Allosaccharopolyspora coralli: one gene and its partner. The protein of the gene in region 2 interacts with the protein of the main gene of each other region in a pairwise test. Links are inferred from orthologs where the notes say so. Each region holds a gene or a part of one and is shown on either strand. Other genes may lie near its edges. The genes, in order: GIY23_RS02180 and GIY23_RS01190.

The links.
Region 1: the proteins of GIY23_RS01190 (region 2) and GIY23_RS02180 interact in binary tests that used the Escherichia coli proteins (3 or more experiments, as listed by UniProt). The link is inferred for Allosaccharopolyspora coralli from one-to-one orthologs.

What each region holds. Positions count from the first base shown.
Region 1 is NZ_CP045929.1:456,123-459,436, reverse strand. What follows is about bases 80-3,079. They hold GIY23_RS02180 (peptide deformylase), read left to right. Parts: upstream 80-1,288; coding sequence 1,289-1,870; downstream 1,871-3,079. Other genes in these bases: GIY23_RS02170 (Uma2 family endonuclease), read right to left, coding at 2,752-3,079; GIY23_RS02175 (Uma2 family endonuclease), read right to left, coding at 1,875-2,447; GIY23_RS23265 (DUF3263 domain-containing protein), read right to left, coding at 646-948; GIY23_RS02190 (LytR C-terminal domain-containing protein), read right to left, coding at 80-646. Also shown: GIY23_RS02195 (AAA family ATPase), read left to right, coding at 1-9; more of GIY23_RS02190, read right to left, coding at 29-79; more of GIY23_RS02170, read right to left, coding at 3,080-3,314. UniProt on the Escherichia coli protein: Removes the formyl group from the N-terminal Met of newly synthesized proteins. Requires at least a dipeptide for an efficient rate of reaction. N-terminal L-methionine is a prerequisite for activity but the enzyme has broad specificity at other positions.
Region 2 is NZ_CP045929.1:247,755-251,067, reverse strand. What follows is about bases 173-3,171. They hold GIY23_RS01190 (aspartate-semialdehyde dehydrogenase), read right to left. Parts: upstream 2,202-3,171; coding sequence 1,143-2,201; downstream 173-1,142. Other genes in these bases: GIY23_RS01185 (aspartate kinase), read right to left, coding at 2,201-3,171; GIY23_RS01195 (FkbM family methyltransferase), read right to left, coding at 173-733. In the rest of the region: more of GIY23_RS01195, read right to left, coding at 1-172; more of GIY23_RS01185, read right to left, coding at 3,172-3,313.

The DNA of each region.
Region 1 (3,314 bases), 210 kb from region 2 along the record:
GGGAACTGACCGTCGCTCACCCGAACGACTACTTGCCGTCCTTCGGACCTTGGTAGTCGTTCGTGACGATCGCGATGACCCCGTCACTGGACTCGGCCAGGCCTGGGAAGCGGGGCTCGGCGCGAGCGTCGAACTGCTCGGCGAGGAACCGCGCCTGCTCCTCCTCCGGAGTGCCGGGACGGTAGTAGATCGTCGTGGTGTAGATCGTGCCCTGTGCGTAGTTTCCGGTCTCGGCGACCACCGAGCCGACGCCACGGAAATCCGCGGCGGCCCGCTCGGCGAGCCCCGAGATCGTGCTGTTGTTGTAGACGCGAACGACGGTGCCCTCGGCGCTCTGCTCGCCGCCCTGCTCCGGCGGGCGCGGCGGCTGCGGCGGCTCGGCCGGTGGGGGGTCCGCGGGCGACGGAGGCCGCGGGGGCGGGCTGTCCTGCGTGGGAGGCGCCGTCTCCTCCTCGCCCGGCAGCTGCAGTTCCGAGGTCTGCGTCTCCTCGGGTGGCGGCGTCACCACCGAGGACTCCGGCGGTTGTGCCACACTGTCCCGTTCGCCGGAACCGAGGGTCGTGAAGCCGACCACGGCGGCCAGCACGCCCACACCGACGAGGGCGAAGCCGGCCACGGTCCGGCCGGACGGTCCAGGAGTGCTCATCAGTGCAACTCGATTCCCAGTCGTCGGGCGGCCCGCGCGCGCTGCCTGCTCGCGCGCACCTTGCGGAGACGTTTGACCAGCATCGGGTCGGCCCTGAATGCCTCGGGCCGGTCCAGGATCGCGTTGAGCAGCTGGTAGTAGCGCGACGAGGACATGTCGAACAGTTCGCGAATCGCCCGTTCCTTGGCCCCGCTGCGCTTCCACCACTGACGTTCGAACGCGAGGATCCCGCGCTCGCGCTCATCGAGCGCCCCGTCCGCCGACGGGATCTCGGCGGCCAGCTCCGGCGAGGACGTCGCGATCGGCTCGACCACCCGCGGGATCGGCTCGGTGACGGGATCGGCGGGCCGCAGGTGCCGCACCGGCGTCGCCACGGACTTGCGCTGGCCCTCGGTGCGCGCCAACTGCTCGCACTGGCGCGCGATCTCCTGCGCGGTCAACATCTGGGCGGCGTCCATGCAGCTCCTCGCCTCGCGATCGGGTCACCCCGGGTCCGCCGGAATCACAGCCGTGTGATTCCGGCGTTCATTACATCATGAACCCGCCCACGGGCTCTGCGTTCCGAGACCCCGCGTGGCGCGCTCGATCGCACGGGCGGACACGGATCCCGCGCACGCCGTGCGGACCGATAGGGTCCGACCCATGGCTGTGCACCCGATCCGCATCGTCGGCGACCCCGTTCTGCACCACCCGACCAGGCGGGTCGAAGCCTTCGATGCCGAGCTGCGGACACTCGTCGACGACATGTTCGAGACGATGGCCGTCGCGAACGGCGTCGGACTCGCGGCCAACCAGATCGGCGTGGACCTGCGGGTGTTCGTCTACGACTGCCCGGACGACACCGGCGCGCAGCATCGCGGCGTCGTCGTCAACCCCGAGTTGGAAACCTCGGAGCGCCCGGACGGGATGATGCCGGATCCCGACGACGACTGGGAAGGCTGCCTGTCGGTCCCCGGGGAGAACTTCCCCACCGGGCGCGCGGAACACGCGCGGGTCAAAGGGTCTGCTGTGGACGGTTCTCCTGTGGACGTGGAAGGAACCGGATTCTTCGCGCGGTGCCTGCAACACGAGACCGACCACCTCGACGGGCATCTCTACCTCGAGCGGCTCGTCGGCAGGCACGCCCGAGCGGGGAAGAAGGCCGTCAAACGCAACGGGTGGGGCGTTCCTGGCCTGTCGTGGGACCCGCGCGAGGAATCCGACCCGTTCGACGACGAGATGTGAGCACTCAGAACTCGCCGGAGTCGATGGTCAGCTCAAAGGGCGCCGGGAGCGTCACCAGCTCGCCGAACGGCGCGCGGTGAGTGTCCTGACAGATCCCGCCGGACGGATTCGAATACAGCAGCGTCTCCGGGCCGCCTTCCGCGAAACGGTCGAGAAGCAGGTACAGCGGCACGCCTCCGTGCGCGTAGGACCAGAGCTTGGTCTTCCGGTCGGTGTTCGTGGTGCTGTTCGACGTGATTTCCACTGCGAGTAGTGCGTGCTCGATCGGCGTCGGCCCGGGCTCTTCGCAGGCAGCAAGCCGTTTCCTCGGAATCACCACGAGATCGGGGATGAGCAGGCTGCTGCGCAACGGGACCGCGACGCCTTGGGTCTGCAGGATCGCCCACTCGTCCGGGACCGCACGCACGAGCGTCTTGTGTACTCGGTCTGCGATCAGGTTGTGCCCGGTGTCCGGCGGCGGGGTCATGACGATGCGCTCCTCGATGATCTCCGCGCGCCAGCCCTCCGGGACGTCCAGCTCCTGCCACGTCCGAACCAGGTTCTCCCAAGCGGACGGCAGAAGGACTTCAGCAGCCATAGCGCGATCACTTCCTGTGCCGTTGCCTGCTCCCACGGTAGCGATCACCTCTGACAGTCAGGGTCGAGCCTGCTCATCAGCGTAGCCGGACAGCGTGTCCGGCGTAGCCGACCGCGCGACCCCGACCTGGATTCACGCCGACGTCGGGAGCAACTCGACACGGCCGTCCTGACACGTCCACCGACCAGCACCGCATCACCGCCGACGCGGCGCATCGACCTCGCCAACGGCGAGCGCCGCGGCTCTATGACAACTGCGGCCCCTACACTCACGATCGACCCGTTCGACGACGAGATGTGAGCACTCAGAACTCGCCGGAGTCGATCGTCAGCTCACAGGGCGCCGGTAGTGTCACCGGTTTGCCGAACGGCGCGCGGTGAGTGTCCTGGTAGATGCCGTTCTCCGGGTTCGAGTAGAGCATGACCTCCGGCCCGTTCTCGGCGAACCGATCGACGAGCAGGTACAGCGGCACGCCTCCGTGCGCGTAGGACCACAGCTTGGTCTTCCGGTCCGTGTCGGCGTTGCTGCGCGAGGTGATCTCGACGGCCAGGAGTGCGTGCTCGATCGGCGTCGGCTCGGCAGGATCGCCGCCCGGCACCCGCTCCCGTGGGATCACCACCAAGTCGGGAATGAACACGCTGCTCCGCAGCGGCACGGACACGCCCTGGGTCTGGAAAATCTCCCAGTCGTCGGGAATCGCTCGCACCAGTGCCTTGGTCACTCGGCTGGCGATCAGGTTGTGCCCGGTGTCCGGCGGCGGGGTCATGACGATGCTCTCCTCGATGATCTCCGCGCGCCAGCCCTCAGGGACGTCCAGCTCCTGCCACGTCCGAACCAGGTTCTCCCAAGCGGACGGCAGAAGAACTT
Region 2 (3,313 bases):
CGGCCGGGACCCAGTCCCCGTCCTTCCATACGTGCATCGAGTAGCCGAGGTCGCGCAGCATGCGACTGAACTCCGCGGCGGTCTGGTCGTATCGCGACAAGTGCCGGTCCTCGATCTCCAGCAGCAGCGTCGGCCGGTCCCGCTCGATCGTGCTCGACGCTCCCTGGACCACCGACGGCTCGAACCCTTCGACGTCGATCTTCATGAAGTCGACTCGCTCGATCCCGCGATCCGCGCACACCTTGTCGACGGTGGTGACGGGAACGGCGATGGTCCGTGTCCAGCAGAATTTCCCGGACTTCACGGACTTCCCGTGCTGTGTCGTCACCCCGTCGGCGAGGTGCGCGTGCCCGTGAATCGGCAATCCGAACTTGACCGGGAGAAGGATGTCGAAGGTCCCCTGCTCACGCCCCACACCGGCGCGATCGACGGTCATGTGCTGTGCGCCTGCGACGTTTTTCCCGGCACGCAGCAGGAAATGCGACTTGAACTGTGGCTCGAAGCTGTGCACGACTCCGGTCGGGCCCACGAGATCGGCCAGCGAGTAGCTGTACATGCCGTACGCGGCACCGATGTCGAAACACACGTCACCGGGGCGCACGAACCGGCGCAGACCGAGAACCTCCGGTTCGACCAGTCGCACCGACGCTGCTGTGCGCAATGCCGATGCCACCGCCGACAGTCGACGTCGCGTGCGGCCGAACCCGCTCGGCACGTTGTTCCAGACTGACACGATCCCGGATCCCCCTCTGAGTGCCTGTCTTCGGTCGAGGCGACCCCAACGCCGCGAGGTGCGCTAGAACGCGGGTAAGCGACCGCCGACCACAGACAGCTTCTGACGCCGTCTCGAGCTGATCGTAGTGCCCCCTGCCGACGCGTCGGCGGACTCCCGTTCGAACGAAACAGCGCCCGAGGTTCCCGTCGCCGGAAACCTCGGGCGCCGCTGTCGTCGTATCTTGTCAGCGGCGGCGCCGAGCAGTCATCACGCACGCAGCACGACCACCCGCGGGTTCTCAGCGCCCTCCTCGCGAGGACAGCGATTTCGCCGCGTAGGCCGCTACTCAAGAAATCGATCCCGCAGCGAGGAGGGCGCTGAGGTTCCGCCACCCAACCGACCACGCAAGACCGTCTGAACGGCGCGCTCAGTTCGCGAGGGTCTCGGCGATCTCGTAGGTGTTGAGTGCGGCCCCCTTGCGCAGGTTGTCCCCGCACACGAAGAACTCGAGCGTGTTCGGGAAGTCGAGCGCCTGACGCACCCGCCCCACGTAGGTCGGGTCGCCGCCGACGACCGCGGCGGGCGTCGGGAAGACCTCGTTGTCCGGGTCGTCCTGCAACACGATCGAGTCCTGCGAGCGGAACACCTTGTGCGCCTGCTCCACGGTGACCTCGCGCTCGAAGGTCGCGTGCACCGCCAGCGAGTGCGTCGTCAGCACCGGCACCCGCACGCAGGTGGCCGAGACCTTGAGGTCGTCGATGCCGAGGATCTTGCGAGACTCGTTGCGGACCTTGAGCTCCTCCGAGGTCCAGCCGTCGTCCTTGCGCGAGCCCGCCCATGGCACCACGTTCATCGCCAGCGGAGCCTTGAACGGAGTCTCCTCGGACAGTCCGGCGGCAGCCAGCGCCTCGGCGACGTCGCCAGCGCGGGCACCGACGTTCTTGCCCGCGACGGCCGCGATCTCGGCGTAGAGCCGGTCGACGCCTTCCTGGCCCGCGCCGGAAGCGGCCTGGTACGACGAGACGACCAGCTCACGCAGGCCGAACTCGTGGTGCAGGGCACCGAGCGAGGCCATCATCGACAGCGTCGTGCAGTTCGGGTTCGCGACGATGCCCTTCGGGCGCTCGTGCACCTTGCTCGCGTTGACCTCGGGCACCACCAGCGGCACCTCGGGGTCGAGCCGGAACGCGCCCGAGTTGTCCACGGCGATCGCGCCGCGCTCGGCGGCGATCGGCGCCCACTTCGCCGAGATCTCGTCCGGAACGTCGAACAGGGCGATGTCCACCCCGTCGAACGCCTCGGGACTCAGCTCGACGACGGTCTTCTCCTCGCCGCGGACGGTCATCTTCTTGCCCGCCGACCGCGCGGAGGCGATCAGCCGGACCTCGCCCCACGGCACGGAGGGACGGTTGTCGATGATGTCGATCATCACGGTGCCGACGGCGCCGGTGGCGCCGACGATCGCGACGGTGGGTCCGGTGCTCATCAGATACCACTCCCGGCGTAGACCACGGCCTCCTCGTCGCTGCCGAGACCGAAGGCCTCGTGCAGCGCCTGCACGGCGGTGTCGAGCTGACCCTCGCGGATCAGCACCGAGATGCGGATCTCCGAGGTGTTGATGATCTCGATGTTCACTCCGGCATCGGAAAGCGCCTCGCAGAAGGTCGCCGTCACGCCCGGGTGCGAACGCATGCCCGCGCCCACCAGCGAGACCTTGCCCACGTGGTCGTCGTAGACCACTTCGTCGAACCCGACGCTGTCCTTGATCTTTTCCAGTGCGGCGACGGCCTCTGGCCCGTTGCTCTTCGCGGCGGTGAAGGTGACGTCGGTGCGGCCGGAGTTCGTACTGGAGACGTTCTGCAGCACCATGTCGATGTCGATCTCGGCAGCGGCGACGGCACGGAAGATCTGCCCGGCCACACCGGGGTTGTCCGGCACGCCGCGCACGGTGACCTTCGCTTCCGACCGGTCGTGCGCGACGCCGGTGATCATCGCTTGTTCCACGGAAAGATCCTCCACTGAGCCGGACACGATGGTTCCGGGCTTGGGCGAGTACGACGAGCGGACGTGCAGCGGGACGCCGTACCGGCGCGCGTACTCCACGGCGCGCAGGTGCAGCACCTTCGCGCCGGTCGCGGCCAGCTCGAGCATCTCCTCGTAGGTGACGCGGTCGAGGTGCTGGGCGTTGCTGACGATCCGGGGGTCGGCAGTGTAGACGCCGTCGACGTCGGTGTAGATCTCGCAGACGTCGGCCTGCATCGCCGCCGCCACCGCGACGGCGGTGGTGTCCGACCCGCCGCGGCCGAGCGTCGTGATGTCCTTGGTGTCCTGGGAGACGCCCTGGAATCCTGCGACGAGCACCACTTGTCCCTCGTCGAGCGCTTCCTGCACCCGACCGGGTGTGACGTCCATGATGCGGGCGTTCTGGTGAGCAGAGGTGGTGATCACTCCGGCCTGCGAGCCGGTGAACGAGCGGGCCTCCACGCCGAGAGCTTCGACCGCCATCGCCACGAGGGCGTTGGAGATCCGCTCACCGGCGGTCATCAGCATGTCGAGCTCGCGCTGCGGCGGCGCAGGATTCACCTGCTGCGCCAGGTC